Regions from separate parts of the Brucella oryzae genome, predicted to be linked through region 2. Evidence: riboswitches for the same ligand, from Rfam matches in the RefSeq annotation. Region 2 holds a riboswitch; each other region holds the start of a gene.

Region 1 (7,227 bases), on a different contig from region 2:
GCGATTGCCAGTGCAAGGATGGAGAATAAAAATGCCGCTTCGACGAGGCTCTCGACACCCATCAGCCGGTCGAAGAGAACGTTACCCGAGGCGCCGATTTCAAATTTGTTCGCACGCGCTAAGACGCTGGATTTGTGCGCTAGCATCCAGAATGCTGTTGGTCCGAAGCAGATCGCAAATGCCAGGACTGTGACGATGCTCAGTTTGGAGAGCAGTATCCTGCGGTACTCGGGAATCAAAAGCCCCGTCACAATCAACATGATCAGGAAGAATGATGCGTTAAACTTTCCAAGGAGTGCGGCAGCCATGGCGACGCCAAGTGCGGCGGCAGAGCCTGTATGGCGCGCGCGCATATGCCAGGCAAAGGCGAGAAAGGCCCAGCCGCAACCCGCTGTCCCCGCAACCGAATGCGTCAGTGCGCGTTGCGATTCCCATCCGATTTGCGGAATCAGGAACAGTCCGAGCATGCTGGCCGAGGCAACAATACGCGAGAAGCCGAGCAGTCTCATGGCACCGTAAACGCTCAGGAAAAGGCTTGCGAGAATGCTGAACTTGACGATCTGGAGCGTGAGCATTGATGTGCCTAATACTGACGCTACCAGATTGGTAATCCATGTATAAAGAGGGGGTTGCGATCCGCCATACCCCCAGTCCAGATAACCGATATTGGCGAGTTGTTCGGCGTCATCGAGGCCGGCGCCGTTGGAAACGACGGTGACAAGAATAGTCTGGAACGCGAAATAGCACAGCACGAAAACTACAGCCAAAGGCAGGCCGAAAAGCCTCCTGTCGGCAGTGGAAACAGCGGTGGCTGATCGTTGTGCGGTCAAACTCATTGCCCTGATTTAAAAATTACCTGCATAGCAGGCTATATTAGAAGCGCTTTGCATTTCACAGGATTATGTCCAGATTTCAATCGGACAGCTCTGAAAGCTCTGTAACAAAGGCGTGTAATTGTGCAATTTTGCAGGATGAAGAGCAACGGGCCAGATTCAGGCAACTATTCGTAGGCCTAAATGGCAAAAACCGCGCTGCCAGAGGTGCACGGTTTTGCCAATTACGCATGGCATCTCCGCCGAACAATACACTGGCGGGATATACTGAGCTCCGGTACGCAGTACCAGATCCGGAGCGTCGAGCTGGGGTAAACCCGTCTCGTGCTCCTTTCTAGCCCAACATCGTTACCGTACGGTTATCAGAGACTTAAGCAAATCTAAACAATGCAAATTTTTTGCATTGGCAATTGTTTATTTTGCCCCGGATTTGGCGCGCAGGTAGTTGATGATGCCTGAAAAATCTTCGCCGCCATGACCTTCACCGTCAAAAAGACTATAAAGTTCCTGTGCATGTGCACCAAGCGGTGTTTCCGCGCCAGCGCTTTGGGCAGCCTCCTGTGAAAGTTTGAGGTCCTTCAGCATCAAAGCTGCCGCAAAGCCGGGTTTATAGTCGCGGTTTGCCGGGGATGTCGGAACAGGACCCGGGACCGGGCAATAGGTCGTCAGCGACCAGCATTGTCCCGATGATGTTGACGCCACATCGAAGAGTGCCTGATGGGACAGGCCCAGTTTTTCAGCCAGGACGAAGGCCTCGCTGACGCCGATCATCGATATGCCGAGAATCATATTGTTGCATATTTTTGCGGCTTGCCCTGCACCGTCGCCACCACAATGAACGATCTTTCCAGCCATCGGTTGCAGGATCGGCTCTCCGCGTTTGAACGCCTCGTCGCTGCCGCCAGCCATGAAAGTCAGCGTACCCGCCGAAGCGCCACCGGTGCCGCCGGAAACAGGCGCATCAATGGAAAGGTGTCCGTGGCTTGCGGCCAACTCATGTGCCTTGCGTGCCGAATCCACATCGATTGTGGAGCAGTCGATGAAAAGTGAGTCTTTTCGGGCTTTGGGCGCAATATCTTCATAGACGGAGAGAACGTGCTTTCCGGCTGGCAGCATGGTGATGACCACGTCGACGTCAGCGACTGCATCCTGCGCGCTCGAAGCTATCGAGAGGCCATTGGCCTTCGCCTCATCAAGATGTTGCGGCAAGAGGTCGAAGCCGCGGACGGTGTGACCGGCTTTCACGAGGTTGGCGGCCATCGGACCGCCCATATTGCCAAGGCCGATAAATGCTATTGTGGCCATAATGAATTCCTCCCTTGGCGGTTGTTAACTGGAAGTGCGTACATCTTATCCGAACGCCGTTTCACACTTTTCGGGATGCACTTTAAAATCAACGTCCGATCATCTGGCGCGCAATGATGACACGCATAATCTCGTTTGTACCCTCAAGAATCTGGTGCACGCGCAGATCGCGAACAAGCTTTTCGATCCCGTATTCATGCAGATATCCGTAGCCGCCGAAAAGCTGCAGTGCTTCGTTCGCCACATTGAAACCCGTATCGGTGACGAAGCGCTTGGCCATGGCGGACCATTTGCCCGCATCATGCGTTTTGCGGTCAAGCTTGCTGGCAGCAGTGTAAAGAAGCAGGCGTGACGCCGAGAGTTCGGTTTCCATGTCCGCCAGGCGGAATTGCAGTGCTTGAAAACGGTCAATAGTCTGGCCGAAGGCCTTGCGCTGACTGCAATAATCCAGTGACTTGTCGAGTGCTGATTGTGCGCCGCCGAGCGAGCAGGCGGCAATATTGAGCCGGCCGCCGTCAAGCCCTGCCATCGCTATGCGAAAGCCGGTGCCTTCTTCACCGAGAAGGTTTTCAACTGGAACGCGACAATTGTCGAAAACAACGGTTCTTGTCGGTTGTGCATTCCAGCCCATCTTGAATTCATTTGCGCCAAAAGAGAGGCCGGGTGCATCTTTTGGCACAACGATGGTGGAAATCCCCTTGGGACCGTCCTCGCCGGTACGCACCATAGTCACATAGACATCTGTGGCGCCTGCACCGGAAATGAACTGCTTGGAGCCGTTGAGAATATAATAGTCACCATCGCGTGTAGCGCGTGTTCTAAGCGCAGCCGCATCCGAACCTGATCCGGGCTCGGTCAGGCAGTAGCTGGCAAGCGATTCCATCGATGTAAGCTTCGGCAGCAAGCGTTGGCGCTGTTCGTTGTTGCCGAAAGTGTCGATCATCCATGCGGCCATGTTATGGATAGAGACAAAGGCCGAAAATGCGGGGCACGCGGTCGCCAGCGCTTCAAAAATAAGCACTGCATCCAGCCGCTTGAGTGCTGAGCCACCGACATCTTCATGTACATAGATGCCACCCATGCCGAGCGGACCGGTCTCTTGTAGTACATCGACCGGGAAATGTTTGTCACGATCCCATTGCAATGCATATGGGGCAATGCGATCACTGGCGAAGGCTCGCGCCATATCCTGAATGGCAAGCTGATCTTCATTCAGTTCGAACTGGTTCTGGTCGGCAGCATCCATGGTTTCCTCCCTGTAGCACCGCAGCTCTTCCCCCGGACTAGATCATAACGGTGGAGGGCTGCCAACGCTCCATTGGAATAATGTTGCTCACATTTGTAATAAACTGATGCGCATTTTTGCATAGACGTTCGTCGCGTGCGGTCCCGTTGCCAGCGAGTTCAGTTTAAGCTAGGCAGCAGTTTATGGCACGCGCAATCATGTTTCAGGGAACGGGTTCGGACGTCGGCAAAAGTGTTCTTGTTGCCGGATTATGCCGCGTCGCACGTAACCGTGGTCTCAATGTTCGCCCTTTCAAACCCCAAAACATGTCTAACAACGCGGCGGTTAGCGACGATGGCGGTGAAATCGGCAGAGCTCAGTGGTTGCAGGCACTGGCTTGTGGTGTACCGTCGTCTGTTCATATGAACCCGGTGCTTCTCAAGCCGCAGACTGACATGGGTAGTCAGGTCGTCGTACAGGGGCAGGTGCGGGGCGAAGCGCGTGGGCGCTATTATCAGGAGTTGAAACCGCAGCTCATGGCGGCTGTCATGGAATCCTTTGCCAGGATCAGCCAAGGCGCGGACCTTGTGCTTGTGGAAGGGGCGGGGTCGTCAGCTGAAATCAACCTGCGGGCTGGCGATATCGCCAATATGGGATTTGCCACGCAGGCCGATGTCCCGGTCGTTCTCGTTGGCGATATAGACAGGGGCGGCGTTATCGCTTCTCTCGTCGGCACGCACACTATTCTTTCCCAACAGGACCGCGCCATGGTTCGCGGATTTCTGATCAACAAGTTCCGGGGCGATATCTCGCTTTTTGATGACGGGCTGGCTGCCATTACCCAGTTTACCGGCTGGCGTTCTTTCGGCGTGGTTCCGTGGCTGAAAGCAGTATCGCGACTGCCAGCCGAGGATTCGGTTGTTCTTGAGCGTGCAGTACGCGGAAAAAAGAAGTCACTCGTGGTTGCGGTGCCTATGTTGCCGCGCATCGCCAATTTCGATGATCTTGATCCGCTAAAAACTGAATCGGATGTAGAAGTAGTCATGGTGCCGCCTGGATCGAGTATTCCCGGCGATGCGGGCCTTGTCATTCTGCCGGGAACAAAGTCTACGATAGCCGATATGCAGGCGGTTCGTGACAATGGCTGGGATCTGGAATTGTTTGCCCATGTGAAACGGGGCGGTTATGTGCTTGGTATCTGCGGTGGGTTCCAGATGCTTGGTCGCCACATCAGCGACCCGACCGGTATCGAGGGCCATGTGCGCGATATCGATGGGTTGGCGCTTCTCGATGTTGAAACGTTGATGGAACCTGAAAAAGTTGTCCGCAATGTGCAGGCGACCTCGATTCTCCATAATGTGCCGCTGGACGGATATGAAATTCATATCGGGCGCACGATCGGACAGGATATGGTGAGGCCATTTGCCCGTATTGGCGAGCATGATGATGGAGCGGTATCTCCAGATGGGCGGATCATGGGGACTTATCTTCATGGTGTTTTTAGTGCTGACGAGTTCCGTCGGAGATTTTTGCAGGGGCTTGGTGTGAGCGGTAGCCAGATGAGTTATCGTGCCAGTGTCGAGGCCGCGCTGGATGAACTGTCCGAGGAGCTGGAAGCCTGTCTCGATATCGATGCATTGTTTAATTTGAAATGAGGTAGTCAATCATCGGTCGCGATTGACGCCGATGGGGCGAAAGCCTAGTGTCAAAACCATGCAACAGGTCTTTGCCGGGACGAATCCCGGCGATACCAAAAAGGGAATGCGACGGACGGACCCAATCCGGGCGTCTTTATCGCAGCCGACCCCGCGACTGTAGAGCGGAGAGGGATGAAGCAAGCCGGGCAACCGGTAACCACTGGAAGCATTAAAGGCTTCTGGGAAGGTAGCTTCAATCCCCGCGACCCGTGAGCCAGGAGACCTGCCTGTTGCGTGAAGGCATAGAGCCTGAACCCCATGGGAGGTTTTTCCCTGCTGCCTGCACGGAGGTTGTCATGGCTGCACGTACTCAAGATTCTGTTTCCAGCACACTCGCAATGCCGCTTGCTGCCCGTCTGGGCACAGCTGTCGTTTCTCTGCTTCTCGGCGCGTTCCTGATTTACGGCGTAGGGCTTGCCCATTCCGATACGCTGCACGATTCAGCACACGATACGCGCCATTCTTATGGTTTTCCCTGCCACTGAGCAGCCTAACCTTTTTGAGAATTGAAGTTGAGCAAGGCTCGATGGCGGACGGCCATCGGCGCGAAATTGCTATTGAGGGACAGAAATGTTGATCCGTTATTTGTTGGCGACGCTTGCTGCCGGTCTTTTGGCCGGGCTGTTGATTACTCCAGCCATGTATTTGAAGACAGTACCGTTGATCCTGCAGGCCGAAACCTATGAAGATGCTGGCGGTGGTCACAGCCATGGCGAGGCGGAAGCCACGCCGCATGAACATGGTGCCACTGCCGCAGATGCTGAAGTAGAAGGAGCCGAACTGCCGTTCGGACGGTTGGGCAATACAATCCTTGCGAATCTCGTGGCAGGCGCGGGTTTTGCCTTGCTGCTCGGTGGCGTGGCCTTGCTTCTCGGGCGTCGCATTACGGCGCAGAACGGCATCTATTGGGGTGTTGCTGGCTTTTTTGCAGTCGCCTTTCTGCCCGCGTTGGGATTGTCACCGGAATTGCCGGCAATGCCGGCGGCCGATCTGGCCGAACGTCAGCTATGGTGGATTGCAACCGTGGTGCTGAGCGGTCTGGGGCTCTATCTCATCGTTTTACGCCAGGAAATCTGGGCGAAGATTCTTGGGCTAGTGCTGATTATGGCTCCGCATCTCTATGGTGCACCGCATCCGGAAGATATTTCGTCTCCCATTCCCGCGCTGCTTGCGTCGCAATATGCGGTCGCATCGCTGGCGACCAACCTGTTTATGTGGGCGGTGATCGGCCTCGCGCTCGGCTGGTTCATCCAGCACTATGCGTCGTCCGAGATTGAGGGTTGATGAAAATGGCTTCGCCGGGAAAATCGGTTCTGGTCCTTGGCGGAGCCCGTTCGGGCAAGTCATCCTATGCCGAGAAGATGGTCGTGTCCTCGGGGCTTCAGCCGCTCTATCTGGCAACAGGACGCGCCTTCGACAAGGAAATGGAAAGCCGCATAGCCATTCACCGCGACCGCCGTGGTTCAGAATGGCAGACGGTAGAGGAGCCGCTCGATCTCATTGGCGCACTAACATTGCATGTTGCTGCGGATCGGTTCGTGCTGGTTGATTGTTTGACCCTGTGGCTGACCAATCTGATGATGGCCGAGCGCGATATAGCAACTGAGACGGCAAGTCTTGTCGCTATGCTGCCGGACCTTGCCGGGTCTGTGGTTTTTGTTTCGAACGAAGTTGGACTTGGGATCGTGCCGGAAAATCGCATGGCACGGGAATTTCGCGATCATGCAGGCTTTCTGCACCAGGCAGTGGCCGCGGTTGCGGATGAAGTTTATTTCATGGCGGCAGGGCTGCCGCTCAAGATGAAGGGATAAATCGATGCAGGGACAGAAAATTCCCGCAACAGTCATCACCGGTTTTCTCGGATCGGGCAAAACGACGATGATCCGCAACCTGCTGGAAAACGCTGACGGAAAACGCATCGCGTTGATTATCAATGAGTTCGGTGATCTCGGTGTCGATGGCGGTATTCTGAAAGGTTGCGGTATCGAAGCATGCCGTGAAGAAGATGTGATTGAACTCAATAATGGTTGTATCTGCTGCACCGTTGCCGATGATTTCATCCCGACCATGACCAAGCTTCTGGATCGCGCTGATCGTCCAGATCATATTGTGATCGAGACCTCCGGCCTGGCATTGCCGCAGCCACTCGTCGCCGCATTCAACTGGC
Region 2 (7,227 bases):
AGCGCCACAAATCCAGATGGATGTAAGCCATTGACAGATTCCGTCGGTCATGACCACGACCATGTTCACGGGCCAAATTGCGGCCATGAGGCAGTTCCTCATGGTGATCACATCGATTATTTGGTGAATGGGCGTTTGCATCATCAGCATGGTGACCATTGCGACGATCATGGTCCGCTGGAACTAGGAAGCGCTTGAGTTCAGATCAAAGCAATTTATGCTTATAGGCAAGAAATCTTAAAAGCGCCGTGCGCCCGGAGGGTCGCACGGCGCTTGATATTGTTCAGATAATAATCGCGTTCAAAAATCCTTTTCATGTTTCGCGTTTCTGCCTTGAGGTTCTTCACATGCGGGGCAAACCATGGCTGAGTGCTGCTGTTCGATCCGACCAATTGGGCGTCCTCTGCTGGAGGTGCGCAAGGGCGAATGATGGGCCGTGCCGTTGGCTATGGACGAAGCCCGGATGACATCGTCATCCTGCCAGGTATCAGCGCAGCGATTGGATCCACAACGAGAGAAACAGAATTGGTCTGGGAAGAGCTCGAGGCTTTAACCAGCACGGTGGTTGGCCTGACACGTCTTTCGGCGAGGTTTGCCGGCCATGATCTTAGTGGCGTCCCGCTTGATCGGCCGCTGACAACGAACGATTTTCCTGATCTCAATGAGGTGGAGGCCTCGAAAAGCCGCGTGATCGGCTACATCGACATGACGCTCAGAGAAAGCCTGCACTTAGGCAGTTGCTTCGGAAATTGGCTGGTGCGCGGCGACACTTCGTTGCAACAGGAACGCCAAAACAGGTCGCTGACACCATCGAAGACTGGTTCAAAACCGGAGCCGCTGATGGTTTCAACGTGATGCCCCCATCTTCAACAGCCAGCTTGCATTGTTCGCGGAGGAAGTCGTTCCAGTCCTTCAGAAGCGCGGTCTGTTCCGTAAAGAATACGAAGGGAGCACGCTACGGTCGCATTTTGGCCTCGGCGCTGTTGTGCGGCCTCAACAGCTCGCAAGGTCTGCTTAGCTGTTGATTGCCGCGCTGAAATGCCTGACATATGACTGCATAGTCCGACCACGGTTCGCGCGCAAACAACCTTGGAGAACCAACTGTCATCACGGGGTCAACAACATCGTGCTGAACATGACCTCGCCGAAATTCGCCCATGCTATGCGGTTCGCACTGACTCAAGATGATTTCGCTCTTCCGCGCGGCAGAGCATGGTAATCCCGGTTCTGAACGTTGTGGTGGGTGCTTGAGCTTCCATTCGTGCGTTGGACCAGATTTTGAACAGGTTCCAGATTGCGGTGTTGTCATTTCCTTTCGGAGCCAAGGCGGCTCCAAAAGGAAACAGATCGTCGCAGGTCAGGCCGTAGCCTTATGGTCCGCGCCTTCGGCCAGCGTTTTCAGCAGGCCGCAAGCACCATGTTGTTGATAGCGCCGATCCAGCCGCGCCGCTCGGGATTGATCTCGCCGTCCGGCCAGAAGGCGACCCGCTCGCCCACCGTGCTGGCCAAAAGATCGAAAATGCCCTCGACGCTATCGGCGGGGATGCCGCCGGAGAACATGACGTTCTGGCATAGCTGACACATTTGGTCTTTTTGTTGAAGAAGCGATACAGGCAATCTTCGGCCTTTAAGCTGAAGACTCGTTATTGCCGTAATAGAGTTTGCCGAGTTGGATGGGACCGCGTCCCTGACTGCGGCGGTGGATATTCGTGTCACGCAAGGAATAAACGCAGTCGCAATATTCTTGCTGGTAGAATTCCTCGCGCTTGGAAATCTCGATCATCCGGGCAGAGCCGCCGCCTTTACGCCAGTTATAGTCCCAATAGGACAGGCCCTCGTAGGGTGCCGCGGCGCGTTTGCCGCAATCGTTGATCTGCGCCATGTTTTTCCAGCGCGAGATGCCGAGCGACGAAGTCATCATCGGAAAACCGTTCTCATGGGCATAAAGGGCGGTCCGTTCGAAGCGCATGTCAAAACACATGGTACAACGAATGCCGCGTTCCGGTTCCCATTCCATTCCCTTTGCTCGGGCGAACCAGTTGTCCTTGTCATAATCGGCATCAATGAACGCAACGCCGTGTTTTTCGGCAAAGCGGATATTCTCGTCCTTGCGCAGTAGATATTCCCGCTCGGGGTGGATATTGGGATTGTAGAAGAAAATCGTATAGTCGATGCCGGAGGCCAGCATTGCTTCCATCACTTCGCCGGAGCAGGGGGCGCAACAGGAGTGCAGGAGCACTCTCTTCTCGTCGCCGGGCAGGGTCAATTCGGGGCTTTGAACTTCCATCATCGCGACACACCTTAAAGCCGGCCGCAGGCATAGCGGCCGGATAAACGAACAAACGCTCCGTATCAATCAATGTACGAAGCGACGGTATCACCCTTACGGAAAGGCCGCTCCTGACACGCTGCCCGCAGTCAGAACAGGTGAACGATCCGGGCAGGTTTCCTGACTTGCGGTTCTTCGCTCTTCCCGGCGTACTGTGCGCCAGTGGCATATCGGGTTGGCTCGCCGTCTACAGTTGCGGGAGCAGCTCCGGATTTGGACATGGCCCTGACCGGATTCCCTTTTACCTGGAGTTTCCTCCGGCACCTAGATCATTATGAGAAACAGCACAAGCGCCAGCGACTGTCAATTTCAATCGTTAGGCCATGCTGTCTGGCTGAGTTTACCTACCTGCGCGACCTAATGCCGATAATGCATGTAAGGTGGGCGGGTGGGAAATGCAGGCGCGAAGAATTCAATTTCTTCGTCTATAACTTAAAGATATAAACATTTCTTTATGTGCTCTTGACATTATGTGCCCGATGCATGAAGAGTAACGATGCTTAGGTTCTCCGGTTGTCGCTTTTGACATGCCGGGGCTAAGAGGGAAGTCGGTGCCCCGTCTCATTCGGGAAAGCCGGCGCTGCCCCCGCAACTGTAAGCGGTGAGCGGATGTCCAGAATGTCACTGGGGTTTAACCCGGGAAGACGGACGAAAGCTATGACCCGCGAGCCAGGAGACCTGCCTTTGCAAAATAACGTCCACGGGCGGGGTGTCCCGGTGTGCCGTAGCGAAGGCCGCGTAGCGGTCTTTATTGCTATGCGTTCGCTGACCCATGCCCCCAACTTTTTGGGGTGAGTCATGTCTCAAACCGCAACTCCAGTCGCCGCAAAAGGCGGGTCACTTGTCGATTACCAGGAAATCACGGGGCATAACGACATTACGTTTCGCCTCAAGTCCCTTCGTTTTGACGAAAACTATCACCCCTCAGACACCACGCGTATCACGACCAACTTTGCTAATTTGGCCCGAGGGGAGAATCGCCAAGAGAACCTCCGTAATGCTCTGAGGATGGTCGACAATCGGTTCAACGCTTTGGCGCATTGGGATAATCCGAAGGCGATCGTTATTCTGTGGAACTTGAAATCATTTCGGTCGAAATCAATATCGATGCGGAAGGCAATAGGGATGCTTTCCCACTGATTGAAATTCTGAAAACGAATATCGTCGATCGGAAGACAAATGAACGCATCGAAGGCATTGTTGGGAACAACTTCTCTTCTTATGTTCGAGATTACGACTTTAGCGTCGTTCTGCCCGACTATAACAAGGAACGCTCCACGTTCAGCGTTCCAGAGAACTTCGGCGATCTGCATGGGAAACTATTCAAATGTTTCCTTAACTCAAATGCATACAATGAGCATTTTCGGAAACCACCAGTTATCTGCTTAAGCGCTTCAAGCAGTAAGACCTATCACCGGACTGGTAATTACCATCCGGTGCTGGGCGCAGAATATCAGCAAAACGAATTATCTTTGACTGATCAATATTTTCAAAAAATGGGATTGCAGGTACGCTTCTTCATGCCGCCAAACAGTGTTGCGCCTTTCGCTTTCTATTTTGTTGGCAACCTCCTTGATGACTATACCAATCTTGAGCTTATTGGCACAATCAGCACGATGGAAACTTTTCAGAAGATCTATCGGCCCGAGATTTACAATGCCAATTCGGTAGCTGGGGCTTGCTTTCAGCCAAGCCTGAAACACGAAGACTATTCACTGACACGCATTGTCTATGATCGCGAAGAGCGAAGCCGACTGGCCGTTGAGCAGGGACGATTCGCTCAGGAACAATTCATGACGCCGTATAAGACCGTCCTGGAGCAATGGTCTGCCAATTACACCCTTTGATGAGCCAAAAGATAAGGTTACCTATCATGAAAAGACTATTGCCTACGTCGACCGCTGGCAGTTTGCCAAAGCCTTCCTGGCTTGCAGAACCTGAGAAGCTTTGGTCCCCATGGAAGCTGCAAGATGATAAATTGATCGAGGGCAAACGGGATGCCTTGCGTTTGGCACTATATGATCAGCAGCAGGCGGGCATTGATATCGTTAGTGACGGCGAACAGACGCGTCAGCATTTTGTCACGACATTTATCGAGCACCTTGATGGTGTTGACTTTGAAAAGCGTGAAACGGTCAGAATCCGCAATCGTTATGATGCCAGTGTGCCGACAGTCGTTGGCGCTGTGTCTCGGCCGAAGCCGGTTTTTGTTGAAGACGCCAGGTTTTTACGTAAACAAACTGCTCAGCCGATCAAGTGGGCTCTTCCGGGTCCAATGACCATGATCGATACTCTTTATGATGTTCACTATAAAAGCCGCGAGAAGTTGGCGTGGGAGTTCGCGAAGATACTCAATGAAGAAGCTAAAGAACTGGAGGCTGCTGGCGTCGATATCATCCAGTTCGATGAGCCTGCGTTCAATGTGTTCTTTGACGATGTCAATGATTGGGGTGTTCCTACCCTTGAGAAGGCAATCGAAGGTCTCAAATGCGAAACGGCCGTTCATATTTGCTATGGATACGGAATTAAGGCCAACACTGATTGGAAAAAGACACTTGGTTCTGAGTGGCGACAGTATGAGGAATCTTTCCCCAAGCTGCAAAAGTCCAACATCGACCTGATCTCGCTGGAATGTCAAAACTCACATGTTCCGATAGATTTGATTGAACTTCTCCGAGGCAAGAAGGTGATGGTCGGGGCTATTGATGTTGCGACCCAAACCGTTGAGACTCCCGAGGAAGTTGCCAACACTCTGCGAAAAGCACTTCAGTTTGTTGATGCTGACAAGCTTTATCCCTGCACCAATTGCGGGATGGCTCCGCTGCCGCGACAAGTAGCACGCGGCAAATTAAGTGCATTGGGTGCAGGTGCTGAAATCATCAGAAGAGAGCTTTCGGCATAATCCTTGCTGAATGACATGAGGCCGACATGAACGTTATGAACCACCGCTTCGAAAATGTAGATAAAACTGCGTTTCGTAATGGCATGTCGCGCCTCGGCTCCGCCGTCAGCGTTGTTACAACGATATATGAAGGCAAGAGATACGGCTTTACAGCTTCAGCAGTCTGTAGCGTTAGCGATACACCAGCAACACTTCTCGTCTGTCTCAATCGCGGAAGCTCTTGCTTTCAAGCCTTTGAACGTGCCCGCCACCTCTGCGTCAACACGCTTATGCCAGGGCAGGAGGACATCTCAGACCACTTTGGCGGAAGACTTCCAACGAAAGACCGTTTTGCGATAGGGAATTGGCGGGAAGGTCTGACGGGTACTCCGGTCTTGGAAAACGCGTCTGTCAGCTTTGAGTGCGAACTGACCAATGCGGTTGATGAGGCAACGCATCGCATCTTCTTCGGGCGCGTGATCGATATTCGTGAACACGAGGAACAGGCAACACTGCTCTATTGCATGCGTCGCTATCTCAATGGCTAGCCAGCTGATACGAGGGCTCCCTTAATCCCAGAGTTTCTGAATGCATCCCGCAAAGTCCCATCCTGTTTGTCCTCTGCCTGCTTCAATTGAAATTCTGCCCAGGCAAATACCGACAAGCGATCAGCTCAGAGCGTTGCTGCCCTCAGGCACGCTTGTTTATCTGGCCGACGTTGGAGCGCCAAGAACGAATGCCGAAATGCTGGTCGCCGCGCAGCGCCTACGAGAGGTAGGCTGCATTCCGGTGCCTCATGTTGCAGCACGGCGGATCAAAAGTCGCGAAGCTTTGGAGAGGCGCATAAAGGAACTTACAGAACTGGCTGGGGTGAACAATGTTCTTGTGGTTGGCGGTAGTCTCGCCACGCCTTTAGGTCCGTATAAAAGCACAATGGATATTTTTGAAACCGGAATCATAGACCGGTTTGGCATTAAGGATGTTTCTATCTGCGGACATCCGGAGGGAAGTCCGGATTTCACAGAGGTATCGGCGATCGAAGCTCTCAGGCAAAAGCAGGCATTTGCTGAGCGAACCGGCGCGCGTCTGCGTATCGTGACGCAATTCTGCTTCGATCCCGCCCGTGCCTTAGCTTGGGCGGCAAGCCTAGCAAAAGTCGGTGTCGATCTTCCTGTCCATATTGGTGTGGCAGGCCCGGCTAAGTTTGCCACGCTGATCAGGTATGCAACACTTTGCGGCGTTGGAAACCCCCTGTCGATGCTGACAAGAAGCGCGGGCAATATCATGTCGCTCGCGACCGGCTACTCGCCAGAAACCTTTGTTTTGCCGATCGAGAAAGAACTGGCAACTCTTGCTCGACCGACTATATCGCAGTTGCATATATTTCCGTTCGGTAGCCTCGAAAATGCGTTAAGCTGGCTGCGCAGGCGGGGATCTTGGTAAACCGACCTCCTAAGCACCGGGAATATCGTTCTACAGGTTCGCGAATTTATGGAGCTGGTCGACGCCCTCGCGGCTTCCCGTATATTTTTGCGGGAAGCCGTCAAGTGCTGTCAGACAGAAGCAGGTTCCGGCACAATGGTTTTCACGATGGAGGCGTCGAGGGCCTCGTAATCTGCAAGACCGATTGTGTCATAAAGCTCTGCACGTGTTTGCATGTCTCCGAGGACAGACTTTGTCGATCCTTCCACCTTGAGCGTATCGTAGAGCCGTTCTTGCGCTTTGTTGGCGATTCGCAGCGAGGAAACGGGCCAGATGATCATCCGATATCCCATTTCTTCGAATTCGGATGCCGTAAAGAATGGCGTTCTTCCGAATTCGGTCATATTTGCCAGAAGAGGCACCCCGGGCATTCGGCGGGCAAACTCGCGAAACATATCGGCATTGGTCAGCGCTTCCGGGAAGATGGCATCCGCACCCGCTTCCAAATAGAGCTTGGCGCGCGCCACAGCGCCGTCGATACCTTCGCTTGCTGCGGCATCGGTGCGAGCGATCAGGTACAGATGGCGACGCGCTT
Region 3 (7,227 bases), on a different contig from region 2:
TTCTTCAGCTTATCCTGCTGACGGGCGCGGTCCTTGCCGTCTCGGCCGGCAGCCTGTCTCAGGAGACGCTATGGAAGATCGTTGGCCTGGGCGCTGCGATATTCATGATCGCCATCATCGCAGTCGTTGATCGCGACGCCAAGGCACGTCTCCTGCCGCGCCGTTCATTCAGTCTGTCGACCCCGCTGGGGGTGCTCTACCTTACGATCGCGCTTTTGATGCTCAGTATGCAGCCTGAAATCTACGTGCCTTATCTGCTTCAGCACCTTCACGGCCAGTCTCCGCTATGGGCGGGTTATCTGGCGGCACTGATGGCTATCGGCTGGACTATCGCTTCCTTCCTGAGTTCCAAATGGCAGGAGAAAGGTGGCGACAAGCTTGTCGTAGCAGGGCCTATTCTCGCGCTTGCCGGTCTCGTCCTGCTCGCCGTGTTTCTTCCGATCCATGGTAATGGTAACTGGTCGCTGCTCGCGCCCGTTTGCCTTGGGCTCATCCTGATCGGTTTTGGGATCGGCCTTGCCTGGCCAAGCCTTGTCACGCGCGTCTATCAGAGCGCTCCATCGACCGAGCAGGATCTTGCGGCGGGTGGAATGACGACCGTGCAGCTCTTCGCTATCGCCTTCGGAACGGCTTGCGCGGGCATGGTAGCTAATTTTGCGGGTATTGCCGTGCCCGGCGGCGTGGAGGGGGCGGCAAATGCCTCGCTCTGGCTTTCGGTGATTTTCGCGCTCGCGCCAGCAATCGCGGTTGCCGTGGCATTCAAGGTCATCCGGATTACCGGTGGAAAGGACTGATCGATGCCGCGTCTCATTGCTGATATTCTCGAGTCCCGCGCCAGTCTTTTGCTGGCGCGGATCGTCCTCACCTTCGTTTTCTGGTCTAGCGGTCTGGCCAAGCTCTTCGATTTCGGTGCCAATGCCGCAGAGATGGAAGGTCTTGGACTTTATCCTGGCTGGCTGTTCAACACTGCCACCCTGCTTCTGCAAATCGGCGGGTCGTTGATGATCATCCTCAACCGTGGCGCCTGGCTGGCTTGTGGTGCTCTTGCTGTCTTTACGATTTTTACTATTCCCATCGCTCATCCGTTCTGGGCGAAAGAAGGAGAAGAGGCGTTCCGGGATATGACGGTGGCACTGGAACACATATCGCTGATCGGCGGTCTCGCTATCGCCGCCATTCTATCGCGCAAGATCTAAATCACTAGACGCGCGGATTGCCCTGCCTGTACCTTGCCTGTCATCGGATCGACAGGCAGGGAGGGCCTCGCATGGATGTGACGATCATAACGGGAGCATCGGAAGGAATAGGTGCAGAAACTGCACGGCAGATTGCCCGGCGTGACCGCGCCAATGCTGCTCTTGTGCTCGCTGCGCGTAATGTGGAAAATCTGGAAAATCTGGCCGCCGAATTGCGGCAACTGGGCAGCTCGGCCCTTGTGATACCCACCGACGTAAAGGATCGCGCTGCCTGCATCGCCCTGATCGACAAGGCGGTTTCCGCCTATGGTCGCATCGATACGCTGATTGTGAATGCGGGCATGTCGGCCCATGCCAATTTTGCCGAGATCAAGCCGGATGATCTCGATTGGATGCATGACCTGATGGAGTTGAACTATTGGGGCAGTGTCTGGCCTATTCATGCTGCACTTCCGCATCTTGCCGCCAGCAAGGGGCGGATCGTTGCTGTTTCTTCTGTTGCCGGGTTGATCGGTGTGCCGGGGCGCACCGCCTATAGCGGAACGAAGTTCGCCCTCTCAGGCTTCTGCGAGGCGCTTCGCGCGGAACTGACCCCCAGCGGTATTTCCGTGACAATCGTCTATCCGGGTGTCGTCAAAACCGACATTCGCAAAGTCGGTTATGGTGCAAGCGGTGCCGCTCTTGGAACGAGCGGTGTGCGGGAAGATGACATGATGCCCGTCGAGGAAGCTGTGCGGTTGATGCTGGATGGCGTGGAGGCGCGCAAGCGTGAAGTGTTGATGACGCGCCAGATGCGATTCGGGCGGTGGTTGAAACTTATCGCCCCAACGCTGGTAGACCGCATGGCGCTCAAGGCGATTAAATCGGAGTTCAGACCGAAACCGATCAAACCCGCAAGATAAACAGCGATAATCCCTGCTATTCACAGGGCTGCCAGAATGGCCCGCTCATTTTACGTTTTGCCGCCAACTACCCGTTGACGGGATTTTTACTTCAGCTACTATATATAGTGTTCTAGGTTCTTTCGATTCGTTGGATCGAAAGCTAAGACGGGAATTCGGTGCGTTTCATCCATGATGGATGCGGCAATGCCGGAGCTGCCCCCGCAACTGTAAGCGGAGAGTTCTGTTCATCATGTCACTGGCTTTGGCTGGGAAGGCGGACAGAACGTTGATCCGTGAGCCAGGAGACCTGCCTTGAACGAGTACGTCCACGGGCGGGGTGTCCGGTTGGCGCGCAATTATGTGTGGCAAACTATTGCCTTGCCGATTGCTGCCCCGAACTTCCGCTTTGTTTTTACGCATTACCTTAAGCAAAGCCGCTTCGCACTTTTGCTGGAAATGCTCATAACTTCGGGGTGAAGTCCATGTTCAGTCTATTCAGTTTCGGTTCCGGTCCTCCCTTCGCGGCATAGTTTGTGCGGTCAGGCTGCTTATTTGCGGCTGGCCGATCCCCTGTCTTGTGTCTTTCAACGCGCATTTTGCGATGCGCGAACGGCTCTTTGCGTCCTCCCAACCAGCGAGAAAAAAATGAACGTTACCGTTTACAGCAAGCCCGCCTGCGTCCAATGCACGGCCACCACCCGCGCCCTCGACCGCCAGGGTATCGAATATGAAGTCATCGATATTTCCGCCGATGCCGATGCTTTCCATCTCGTTCAGGGCATGGGTTATCGCCAGGTGCCGGTGGTGGTCGCGGGTGAATCCCATTGGGCGGGCTTCCGGCCCGATATGATCAGCGCGCTCGCCTGAGGGCTGCGGTCACATGAGCCTGATCGTCTATTTTTCCAGCCGATCGGAGAATACGCATCGGTTTGTCGAGCGGCTTGGAATGCGGTCGAACCGTATCCCGATGGACGGTTCAGGCGGATTGCAGGTGCGTGAGCCGTTCGTGCTCGTGACGCCCACATATGGTGGCGGCGGCTCCAAGGGCGCTGTCCCCAAGCCTGTGATCCGCTTCCTCAACGACGAGAGCAACCGCTCTTTCATCCGCGGCGTGATTGCCGCGGGAAACAGCAATTTCGGCGAGGCTTTCTGTATCGCCGGCAACATTATCTCCGCCAAATGTCAGGTTCCCTATCTCTACCGCTTCGAGCTTCTGGGAACCGATGAGGACATTGGCAATGTCAAAAACGGGATGGAACGATTTTGGACACGGCAGACACGACCCTGATCCGGGAGCGCGAGGCATGGCCAGCGGTGCAGGATGCGCCTCTAGCGACAACTACCAACAGCAGCACACCGTCAAAATCCTCGGACGGGATGGATTATCACGCGCTTAACGCGATGCTGAACCTCTATGATGACGAGGGGAAAATCCAGCTTGATCGCGACCGGCAGGCTGCGCGGCAATATTTCCTCCAGCACGTGAACCAGAACACCGTCTTTTTCCATAACTTGCGGGAAAAGCTCGATTATCTGGTGACGGAAGGTTATTACGAACAGGACGTGCTGGACCAGTATTCCTTCAATTTCGTGCGCGATCTTTTCGACGAAGCCTATGCGAAGAAATTCCGGTTTCCGACCTTTCTCGGCGCATTCAAATATTACACCAGCTATACGCTGAAAACCTTCGACGGAAAGCGCTATCTGGAGCGCTATGAAGACCGCGTCTGCATGGTGGCGCTGGCGCTGGCACGCGGCAATGAGCAGCTTGCGCACGATCTGATGGAAGAGATCATTTCAGGCCGCTACCAGCCTGCGACGCCTACATTCCTCAATGCGGGAAAGAAACAGCGCGGCGAGCTCGTCTCGTGTTTTCTGCTGCGTGTCGAGGACAATATGGAGTCCATCGGCCGCTCCATCAATTCGGCTCTGCAATTGTCGAAACGGGGTGGCGGGGTGGCCTTGAGCCTTACCAATATTCGCGAGGCGGGCGCCCCTATCAAGCAGATCCAGAATCAGTCATCCGGCATCATTCCGGTGATGAAGCTTCTTGAGGATTCCTTTTCCTACGCCAATCAGCTCGGCGCGCGGCAAGGCGCTGGCGCTGTCTATCTGCACGCACACCACCCGGATATCATGCGTTTTCTCGACACGAAGCGGGAAAACGCCGACGAGAAAATCCGTATCAAAACCTTGTCGCTTGGTGTGGTCATTCCGGACATTACCTTCGAACTCGCGAAGAATAACGAGGATATGTACCTCTTCTCGCCCTATGATGTGGAGCGGGTTTACGGCGTACCGCTGACCGAGATTTCGGTCACCGAAAAATATCGGGAAATGGTCGATGAGGCGCGTATTACCAAGAAGAAGATCAATGCGCGCGAGTTCTTTCAGGTGCTGGCGGAAATCCAGTTCGAATCCGGTTATCCCTATATCATGTTCGAGGACACGGTGAATCGCGCCAATCCGATCGACGGACGCATCACCATGAGCAATCTCTGTTCGGAAATCCTCCAGGTGAGTGAGGCGAGCATCTTCGGCGAAGACCTTTCCTATGATCATCTCGGCAAGGATATTTCGTGCAATCTGGGTTCGCTCAACATTGCAGCAGCAATGGACTCGCCCGATTTCGGCAAGACCATCGAGACCTCCATCCGCGCTCTGACTGCAGTTTCCGATATGAGCCATATAGGTTCCGTGCCGTCGGTCGCCCGAGGGAATGATGAAAGCCATGCCATCGGTCTCGGCCAGATGAACCTGCATGGTTATCTCGCCCGCGAGCGGATTTACTACGGCTCGGAGGAAGGCGTCGATTTCACGAATATCTATTTTTATACGGTGACCTATCACGCAATCCGCGCATCGAACCGGATTGCGATGGAAACGGGGAAATCGTTCAAGGGGTTCGAGAAATCCAGATATGCGTCGGGCGAATATTTCGATAAATATACCGATCAGCTTTGGGAACCGGCGACCGAAAAGGTTCGCGAAATCTTCGAAAAGGCTGGCATTGCGATCCCGTCGCAAGACGACTGGCGCGACCTGAAAAACGCGGTGATGGAGGGCGGACTTTATAACCAGAACCTTCAGGCCGTGCCGCCGACGGGCTCCATCTCCTACATCAATCATTCAACATCCTCGATTCATCCGATCGTGTCGAAGATTGAAATCCGCAAGGAGGGCAAGATCGGTCGCGTCTACTATCCGGCAGCCTTCATGACCAATGACAATCTCGATTATTATCAGGATGCCTATGAGATCGGGCCGGAGAAGATCATCGATACTTATGCGGCGGCGACGCAGCACGTCGATCAGGGTCTGTCTCTGACATTGTTCTTCCGCGATACGGCAACCACCCGCGACATCAACCGCGCGCAGATCTACGCGTGGAAGAAGGGCATCAAGACTATCTATTACATCCGCCTGCGCCAGATGGCGCTCTCCGGCACGGAAGTGCAGGGCTGCGTTTCCTGCGCCCTCTGACCACTGGTGATGACCATGAATATTCAAGTGAAGACCAAGAACACGAAGCCTGCAGCCGTGCGCGCGATCAACTGGAACCGGATCGAAGATGAGAAAGACCTTGAGGTCTGGAACCGTCTGACCGGCAATTTCTGGCTGCCGGAAAAAGTGCCGCTTTCCAATGACATTCAGTCATGGGAGACGCTGAAACCGCAGGAAAAGCAGCTGACGATCCGCGTTTTCACTGGGCTGACGCTTCTCGACACGATCCAAAACGCAGTCGGCGCAGTGAAACTGATGGATGATGCAGCGACACCGCATGAAGAAGCGGTGCTGTCTAACATCTCCTTTATGGAGGCAGTTCATGCGCGGTCTTATTCGTCGATCTTCTCGACGCTGTGTCTGACGCCGGATGTTGACGATGCCTATCGTTGGTCCGAGGAAAACGAATTCCTGCAGCGCAAGTCTGTCCTGATCCTGGACCAGTATCGCGCGGATGATCCGCTGAAAAAGAAGATCGCCAGTGTCTTTCTGGAGAGCTTTCTGTTCTATTCTGGCTTTTATCTGCCCATGTACTGGTCGAGCCGGGCAAAGCTGACGAATACGGCCGATCTTATCCGGCTCATCATTCGGGATGAAGCCGTGCATGGCTATTACATTGGTTATAAATTCCAGCGCGGACTGGAGCGGCTGAACGAAGAGCAGAAGCAGACGATCAAGGATTTTGCCTTCGAGCTTCTGCTGGAACTTTACGACAATGAAGTTCGCTACACCGAGGCGCTCTACGATGGTGTTGGCTTGACCGAAGACGTCAAGAAATTCCTGCACTACAACGCCAACAAAGCCCTCATGAACCTCGGCTATGAGGCACTCTTCCCGGCTGAAGCATGCAAGGTCAACCCGGCGATTCTGTCCGCTCTTTCGCCGAATGCGGACGAAAACCACGACTTTTTCTCCGGTTCCGGCTCGTCTTACGTCATCGGCAAGGCGGTCGCGACCGAGGATGAAGATTGGAGTTTCTGATCTCATCTCGGCGCCGTGTGATACCGGCGCCGAAACCTTCCGCTACGGACATGACGTTGACGTTACGGTCTTGTTTTGCGACACATGCATGATGCAGACCGCTATTACAATCGATCAGGACTATCTCGTAACACGGCTCAAGGCGCTTCTTGCCATACCCAGCCCCACCGGCTTTACCGACGAAGCCGTGCGTTACGTTGCGCGAGAGCTTGAGCATCTTGGGCTTGAGGTTATGCTGACGCGCCGGGGTGCTATTCGGGCGCGCAGGGCGGGCCTCACGGAGAGACCGGCACGCGGGATTGTATCGCATGTCGATACGCTCGGCGCGCAGGTAAAATATCTGAAGGAAAACGGGCGGCTGGAGCTGGTTTCCATCGGCAACTGGTCGGCACGTTTCGCCGAAGGTGCCCGCGTTTCTATCTTCTCGTCCAAAGGAATTTATCGCGGTTCGATCCTGCCGCTGAAAGCTTCCGGCCATACATTCAATGAGGAAGTCGATACGCAGCCGGTCGGTTGGCCCTATGTCGAACTCCGTGTCGACGCGCTCGCCCGAAATCGTGATGATCTGCTGCAGCTCGGTATCGATGTCGGTGACATAGTGGCTGTCGATCCCGCGCCCGAATTCATCGATAATGGCTTCATTGTCTCGCGCCACCTCGATG
Region 4 (7,227 bases), on a different contig from region 2:
TTTCCAAAACGAAAAGCCGCCGCTCTTTATAAATATAGTAACTCATTGATAAAAAATGCATTCGCCACATGCCGCATTCTTGCGAACATGCCAATAATGTTTCTTTATTTAAAACGGATCTTTCCGACCCAAAACCGGAACGACCCGCATATCAGGACCGTGAATGACGGAACAAATCAGACTATGATCTCTTCTATCCATCAGCCTGCACTCAACAAGAAAAGCCACGGCCTTGCAAATGAGTACATTGCCCTGATGCGCTAAGACTATATAACCCAATCGTCAACACAATGGAAACAGTTTGTCAACAAAATGGCTCAAATTACTGTGAGTAAAATTTGAAAGAACGACATATTTTCATGATGTTACCCAAGATTTCATAGTAACTACATTAGAGATATCTAATGTATAATCCCATTTATTTCCCGCTTATTAGAAGAACTGAATCAAACATGACAGAGACTTACGTATAAGCGATCATGCAGAATGTCTGAGTTCCAGAGAACGGCGGCTCGGCGCACGATAACGGATGTGACAACCGCCAATGCCCTGATATTCGACATCAACGTCGACACCAAAAACCTCGTTAATACGCTCTGCGCGCAAGACATCGCGTGGCGTACCGAGCGCAACGAGGTTCCCCTTATCCATCACCGCAATGCGGTCGCAGAACATTGCGGCATGGTTCAGGTCATGCAACGCAGCCACGACTGTCAACTTCTGGCGGCTGACAAGATCGAGCAATCCGATCTGGTGTCCGATATCGAGATGATTGGTTGGCTCGTCCAGAAGCAAAATCTGCGGTTCCTGCGCCAGGGCACGGGCTATATGCAGACGCTGCCGTTCACCGCCGGAAAGCGTATGCCAGCAGCGGTCTGCCAGATGAGCCATATCGACATTGACCAGCGCCTGGTCAACGACGGCATCATCCTCCGTTGACCACGGCGACAACGCACCTAGATAGGGTGTCCGCCCGAGTTCGACGGCCTGACGTGCCGTAATGCGTTCTGTCGTACCCGCCTGCTGCTCGACCAGTGCCATTTTCCGGGCTATCTCGCGGCGGCTGAAACTGTCGATGGGCGCGCCGCACAGGCTGATTTCGCCGACATGGCACCTGCGAACGCCGGACAGCAGCGAGAGAAAACTGGTCTTTCCCGATCCGTTCGGCCCGATGATGCCAAGAAACTCACCTTCCGCCACGTCCAGCGAAACATTGCGCAAAATTTCGACATTGCCTGCCGACCAGCCGACATCGCGTGCTGAGAGAATCATGACGACGCCCTCCTTTGTCCAAGCAACAGGGCGAATGCCGGTGCACCGAACAAGGCCGTGATGACACCGATCGGCAGAACCTGCCCCGGAATGATGATACGCGACAGAATATCGGCGACGATCATGAAGATCGCGCCCATGAGTGCTGCCGCAGGCAACAGCCTGCCGTGTCTGACCCCGACCACCATGCGCGCCGCATGGGGAATGACGAGACCGATAAAGCCGACAGAGCCGACGATGGAAACCATGACCGCCGTCATCATGGCGCTGACACCAATCAGCACCGCATAGACGCGACGCACCGGTATGCCGAGCGAAGCAGCGGATTCGGTTCCGAAGGTAAAGGCATCAAGCGCACGTGCATGCCACAGGCAGATGGCCAGACCAATCAGGCAGGCAGGCAGAGCAAGTGTGACGTCGGGCCAGCGCACGCCGGAAAGATTACCCAAAAGCCAGAACATGATGCCGCGCGCCTGCTCGGCATTTGCAGCCTTTGTGACGATGAATGACGTTAGCGCATTGAAAAGCTGTGAACCCGCAATGCCTGCGAGGATGATCGCGCTGCTGCCGCGCCCCGCTCGCAACGCCAGAAGGGAGACGAGGCCGAAAGCAACAATAGCGCCAATGAACGCACCCAGCGAAAGCGTCAGCACGCCAGCGCCTATGCCGAGAATAGCAACGCCGACAGCGCCTGTCGAAGCACCAGCGGAGATGCCCAGAATATACGGATCAGCGAGCGAATTCCGAAGCAGCGACTGCAGAATAACACCGGATATTGCGAGCGACGCGCCACAACATGCCGCGATAACCGCACGGCTGAGGCGATAGCTCCAGACGATCCCTTCATCGATGGGTTCGAGCGGATACCCGGCATTCCACACCCGATTGGCCACGGTCTTCGCGACCACATCAAGCGGTATTGCCGTTTCGCCTATCGCCGCTCCGAGCCAAAGGGCAAGAAGAAGCAGGACAAGCGAAAAGGCCAGGAAGAACACGCCGGAGCGTGCCCTTCCCTTCTGTTTGAAGCCTGTTGTCGCCGCCCGAACCGTCACTTGTTCAGGCCCGAGGCGGCAATGTCGGCAGCTAGCGTTTCGATGCCTTCGATCACGCGAAGCGACGTGCTCATCGACTGTGCATCCATGTCGAAGACATACTTGTCCTTGACCGCAGGCATCAGCTTCGTGACCGGATCGTTCTCGAGGAACTGGTGCTTGACGGCAATGTCGTCAGCCGGATAGCGACGGCGATCCAGTTTCGCAGCCACGATCATCGAAGGGTTCGATTTTGCAATCGTTTCCCATCCGACCGTCGGCCATTCTTCCTCGCTGTCGATCACATTCTTGATGCCAAGCACCGAAAGAATATAGGCGGGCGCGCCGAACTTGCCTGCAACATAGGGATCGGCATCGACCTGCGTGCTGGAGAACCAGACAACGGCGGAAAGCTTACCGCCAGCAGACCCAACCTTTTCGCGCGCAGCCGCTTCGCGCGCCTTCAGATCGGCGACGAGTTTTTCGCCCCGGTCCTGCACATTGAAGATTTCCGCCAGTTCGGTGATTTCCTGATAGACGATACCCATCTTGAACGCTGCTGTACGAACGCCGTCGCCGCCGCCGGAATTGTCCTTGCCAACGCAATCGGATGGCGAGGTATAGGCCGGGATGCCCAGCTCCTCGAACTGTTCAGGCTTTGCCACGATACCCGCCGGGCCGACATGCCACTGGAAATCCGCCGTCACGATATCCGGCTTCTGTGCCAGAACGCTTTCGAAGCTCGGATCGTTATCGGCGAGCCGCTTTACCTTGGAATTTACCTCTTCAAAGCCTTTGAGAACAGGCCCGAACCACACCGCCGTGCCGACAACCTTGTCGCCAAGGCCGAGGCTGTAAAGAATTTCTGCGCTGCTTTGTCCGACTGCAACGGCGCGGGTGGGTGCATGGTTGAAGGTTACCTCCCGACCGCAATTCTTCAGCGTCAGCGGATATTGCGTTTCCGCCGCCTGGGCGGCCAATCCGCCTGCGAGAAAAAATGCAGCCGCGCAAAAGGCGGCGCGAAACGGCATCTTGCCGAGAATATTCATGAAAGTCCCCGAAATGATGAGAGAAAGACGCCCTGTCAGGCGGCGGATAAAATCCGGCGCGGAAGACGAACAGGCATATCCGGGATCATACCGAAATCATGCGATGACGATGGGAGGAAGCGTCCTGCGACGCGGAAATCTGTCATAACCGGCTCCTGCTCCGGGCATCCCCGCCCGTGACAATGGACAACACTAGACGGCAGGTCTCCTGGCTCACGAATATCTGCTGTTCATCTGCCTTCCCGCGCTTCTCCGGCACAGTGGCATGACGCTTTGAACGTCACGAGGATGAACGGCAATCCGCTTACAGTTGCGGGGGCAGCCACGGTCTTGGCCCCTTTTCGGGTCGTCCTCACCGTGTTCCCTATTAATCCCCTTCACTCTCGGTCGGGGAACCGTCGTTACACTATTACGTTAGCCCGTTGTCACCGTCAAGCAGGTCTCGACGGCTATTTCCAGCGCGCAGTTTTCAATTGTTTCGAAAGCTAGTTACTTAAATTGCAGCCAAACTATTGTCGCTTACGCTGGCCTATTGAATTTGTTTTGGGCAATATCCATGTAGACAACTCCCGCTAGAGGAGCGGGACTTTGGGGAGGTCCGCCGGAAGGCGGCATACATTCTATCTGGGAGGACATATGCGTAGATTTATTCTGGCCCTGACGTCGGTGGCGGCGTTGGCGATGGCAGGCTCTGCTTCTGCAGAAGACTACAAAGTGCTGGCGCCTGCAGCACCTGGCGGCGGCTGGGACCAGACGGCGCGCACAATGCAGAGCGCGCTTCAGGACGAAAAGATTTCCGGCAGCGTTCAGGTCATCAACGTTCCGGGCGCTGGCGGCACCATCGGCCTCGCGCAGTTCGTGAACCAGAACAAGGGCGACCCGAGCCAGCTCATCGTTGGCGGCTATGTCATGGTCGGCGCTATCTTGACCAACAAGTCGCCGGTGACACTCGATGCCATCACGCCGATTGCACGCCTCACCGGCGAGTATGAAGCCATCGTCGTACCGGCATCTTCCGACATCCAGAATCTTGGCGATCTTGCCGCAAAGCTGAAGGCTGATCCGGGCTCCGTTTCGTGGGGCGGCGGTTCTGCGGGCGGCACCGACCACATCACCGCCGGCCTCTTTGCCAAGGCGGCAGGCGTCGACCCGACAAAGGTCAACTACATCGCTTTCTCCGGCGGCGGCGAAGCACTGGCGGCCATTCTCGGCAATCAGGTGACTGTTGGCATTTCCGGCTACGGCGAATTCGAAGCCCAGATCAAGGCCGGTACGCTGCGTATCATCGGCATTTCGAGCGACGAGCGCGTGGAAGGCATCGACGCACCGACCTTCAAGGAAGGCGGCGTAGATGTTTCGATCCAGAACTGGCGCATGGTGGGTGCGGCTCCCGGCATCACTGCCGAACAGGAAGCTGCCATCAATGCCGATATCGAGAAAATGGTGAAGTCCGAATCCTGGCAGAAGGCTCTGAAAGACAAGGGCTGGGCGGATACTTATCTCGCCGGTCCGGCATTCAAGGAGCAGCTGGCCAAGGACGTCGCCGCGACTGAGACCATCCTCAAGGAAATCGGCCTCGTCAAATGACCGGAACAGAACCGCAGGAAAAGCGCCGCCCGGAAGGGGCGGCGCCAGATTTCGCCGCCCTTGTCATCGCTCTCGTTCTTGCAGCCGTCGCCATTGCCATTGCATGGTCGACAACCTACGGCAACGACGTGACGAGTTATTCGCCGGTCGGGCCCAAAACCGTTCCTTATGTCGTTGCCGCCGGATTGTTCGGCCTCGCCATATGGACCGTATTCGAGGCGCTTCGCGGTGATTTTCCCGAGCGCGAGCATCAGGAAATTGCTCCGATGGCATGGATCATCGGCGGTCTGGCCATCCAGATGCTGACGATGAAGACTGTCGGCTTTTCCTTATCCACCGGCCTGCTTTTCGCAGCAACCGCCCGTGGCTTCGGCTATCGCAAGTTCTGGATCAGCGTTCCCGTCGGCATCGTCTTCGCCTTCGTGATCTGGTTCATCTTTGCGCGCGGCCTGCAGCTATCGCTGCCGTCCGGCTGGCTCGAACAATTCGTTTAGAGCATTCCCTGAAACATTGGAAATGCCCTAAGTCCTTGTTTTGTCGCATTATCCTACGCAAAACCGCTTCGCATTTTTGCTGGAAATGCTTTAAAGGCTAAATGCCATTATGGATACTGTCGCACTTCTCGCCAACGGGCTTCTGGTGGCGCTTGAACCATCGAATCTTCTGTATGCGTTAATCGGCGTCACGCTCGGCACAGCCGTTGGTGTGCTACCTGGCATCGGCCCGGCGCTGACCGTCGCGCTCCTTCTGCCCGTTACCTACAAGCTCGACCCCTCCGGCTCCCTCATCATGTTTGCGGGCATCTATTACGGCGGCATGTATGGCGGCTCGACCACATCGATCCTCCTGAATACGCCGGGCGAAAGCGCCTCCATCGTCACCGCATTGGAGGGCAACAAGATGGCACGCGCCGGACGTGGCGGGCCAGCGCTTGCAACAGCAGCCATCGGCTCGTTCATTGCGGGCCTGATCGCCACTCTGGCGCTTGCCTTCGTCGCACCATGGGTCGTGAAATTCGCCCTGTCCTTCGGACCGTCCGAATATTTTGCGCTCATGCTTCTCGCCTTCATGACGGTCTCGGCTGCATTCGGCGATTCCACATTACGCGGCCTGACATCCTTGTTCATCGGACTGGCGCTCGGCCTGATCGGCATTGATCAGCTGACCGGACAGGCACGCCTTGTCATGGGAACGCCCAACCTGCTCGATGGCATCAATGTCACCACATTGGCAGTGGCGCTGTTCGCCATCGGTGAAACCCTTGCGGTCGTGTCGAAGAAGCTTCGGCCAGAAGATGAAGTCATCGCTGTCAAGGGTTCCGTCTGGATGACCAGGAACGACTGGAAGCGCTCGTGGATGCCGTGGCTGCGCGGCACCGCCATCGGCTTTCCGATCGGAGCGATGCCGGCGGGCGGCGCGGATGTGTCGAGCTTCCTTTCCTATTCGGCGGAACGGCAGTTTTCGAAACATCCGGAAGAATTCGGCAAAGGCGCTATCGAAGGCGTTGCGGGGCCGGAGGCGGCCAACAATGCTTCCGCCGCCGGAACTCTCGTCCCGCTTCTGACGCTCGGTCTGCCCACCACCGCGACAGCTGCAATCATGCTCGCCGGTTTCCAGCAGTTCGGCCTACAGCCCGGCCCTCTCCTGTTCGTGACCAATGCCACGCTGGTCTGGGGTCTGGTGGCGAGCCTTCTTGTTGCCAATCTGATGCTGCTGGTTCTCAACCTGCCGCTGATCGGCCTGTGGGTGAAGATGCTCACCATCCCGCGCCACTGGCTCTATGCAGGCATTCTGGTTTTCGCAACGCTTGGAACAATCGGCGCGAATGCCTCCACCTCGATGCTGTTCGGCCTGCCGGTTTCATTCGAGCTTGGCCTGCTTCTGGCATTCGGTGTGCTGGGCTATGTGCTGCGGCGCTTCTCATACCCCATCGCGCCGGTTGTCGTGGGCCTGATCCTCGGACCGATGGCCGAAAAAAGCCTGCGTCAGGCCTTGCAGATCAGCCAGGGAAACCCGATGACTCTGGTGCATTCCTGGGTATCGATTGTGCTGATCGCACTGGCGATTGCCGCAGTCATCGTCCCCATGATCATGCGCCAGCGCGGCAAAGGCGAACTGCTGAGCCAGATGGCGACAGACGAAGACTAAAAACAAAAGCCCCGGAAATCCGGGGCTTTTTACTCAGATACACGTACGCTTACTTAATTGCTCAACCCTGAATACGACGGAACTGGTCAACGTCGATGCCAAGCGTCTCAAGGTCCTGGGCAGTAGGCTTCTGACCAGCG

What was found. Region 2 has a riboswitch for cobalamin ahead of JNC70_RS15945 (DUF1852 domain-containing protein). Riboswitches for the same ligand answer to the same signal wherever they lie in the genome.
Region 1: another riboswitch for cobalamin. It lies ahead of JNC70_RS08600 (CbtB domain-containing protein); the one in region 2 lies ahead of JNC70_RS15945 (DUF1852 domain-containing protein).
Region 3: another riboswitch for cobalamin. It lies ahead of nrdH (glutaredoxin-like protein NrdH); the one in region 2 lies ahead of JNC70_RS15945 (DUF1852 domain-containing protein).
Region 4: another riboswitch for cobalamin. It lies ahead of JNC70_RS01585 (ABC transporter substrate-binding protein); the one in region 2 lies ahead of JNC70_RS15945 (DUF1852 domain-containing protein).

What each region holds. Positions count from the first base shown of each region.
Region 1 is NZ_JBHEEO010000006.1:205,928-213,154, forward strand. It holds gene JNC70_RS08580 (glycosyltransferase family 39 protein) at 1-836, opposite strand, end outside; gene mmsB (3-hydroxyisobutyrate dehydrogenase) at 1,248-2,138, opposite strand; gene JNC70_RS08590 (isobutyryl-CoA dehydrogenase) at 2,227-3,384, opposite strand; gene JNC70_RS08595 (cobyric acid synthase) at 3,567-5,018, shown strand; cobalamin riboswitch at 5,067-5,305, shown strand; gene JNC70_RS08600 (CbtB domain-containing protein) at 5,357-5,545, shown strand; gene JNC70_RS08605 (CbtA family protein) at 5,631-6,344, shown strand; gene cobU (bifunctional adenosylcobinamide kinase/adenosylcobinamide-phosphate guanylyltransferase) at 6,350-6,871, shown strand; gene cobW (cobalamin biosynthesis protein CobW) at 6,876-7,227, shown strand, end outside.
Region 2 is NZ_JBHEEO010000016.1:15,031-22,257, forward strand. It holds gene JNC70_RS15925 (hypothetical protein) at 1-87, opposite strand, end outside; gene JNC70_RS15930 (hypothetical protein) at 427-855, shown strand; gene JNC70_RS15935 (hypothetical protein) at 1,399-1,584, opposite strand; gene JNC70_RS15940 (epoxyqueuosine reductase QueH) at 1,628-2,290, opposite strand; cobalamin riboswitch at 2,423-2,612, opposite strand; cobalamin riboswitch at 2,815-3,029, shown strand; partial or broken gene JNC70_RS15945 (DUF1852 domain-containing protein) at 3,206-4,176, shown strand; gene JNC70_RS15950 (methionine synthase) at 4,203-5,231, shown strand; gene JNC70_RS15955 (flavin reductase) at 5,258-5,758, shown strand; gene JNC70_RS15960 (methylenetetrahydrofolate reductase) at 5,799-6,653, shown strand; gene prpB (methylisocitrate lyase) at 6,764-7,227, opposite strand, start outside.
Region 3 is NZ_JBHEEO010000003.1:152,443-159,669, forward strand. It holds gene JNC70_RS04180 (MFS transporter) at 1-794, shown strand, start outside; gene JNC70_RS04185 (DoxX family protein) at 798-1,196, shown strand; gene JNC70_RS04190 (SDR family oxidoreductase) at 1,268-2,098, shown strand; cobalamin riboswitch at 2,196-2,409, shown strand; gene nrdH (glutaredoxin-like protein NrdH) at 2,726-2,947, shown strand; gene nrdI (class Ib ribonucleoside-diphosphate reductase assembly flavoprotein NrdI) at 2,961-3,368, shown strand; gene nrdE (class 1b ribonucleoside-diphosphate reductase subunit alpha) at 3,344-5,563, shown strand; gene nrdF (class 1b ribonucleoside-diphosphate reductase subunit beta) at 5,579-6,565, shown strand; gene JNC70_RS04215 (osmoprotectant NAGGN system M42 family peptidase) at 6,657-7,227, shown strand, end outside.
Region 4 is NZ_JBHEEO010000001.1:342,139-349,365, forward strand. It holds gene JNC70_RS01575 (ABC transporter ATP-binding protein) at 478-1,272, opposite strand; gene JNC70_RS01580 (FecCD family ABC transporter permease) at 1,269-2,324, opposite strand; gene JNC70_RS01585 (ABC transporter substrate-binding protein) at 2,321-3,352, opposite strand; cobalamin riboswitch at 3,534-3,767, opposite strand; gene JNC70_RS01590 (Bug family tripartite tricarboxylate transporter substrate binding protein) at 3,989-4,939, shown strand; gene JNC70_RS01595 (tripartite tricarboxylate transporter TctB family protein) at 4,936-5,433, shown strand; gene JNC70_RS01600 (tripartite tricarboxylate transporter permease) at 5,543-7,087, shown strand; gene JNC70_RS01605 (hypothetical protein) at 7,149-7,227, opposite strand, start outside.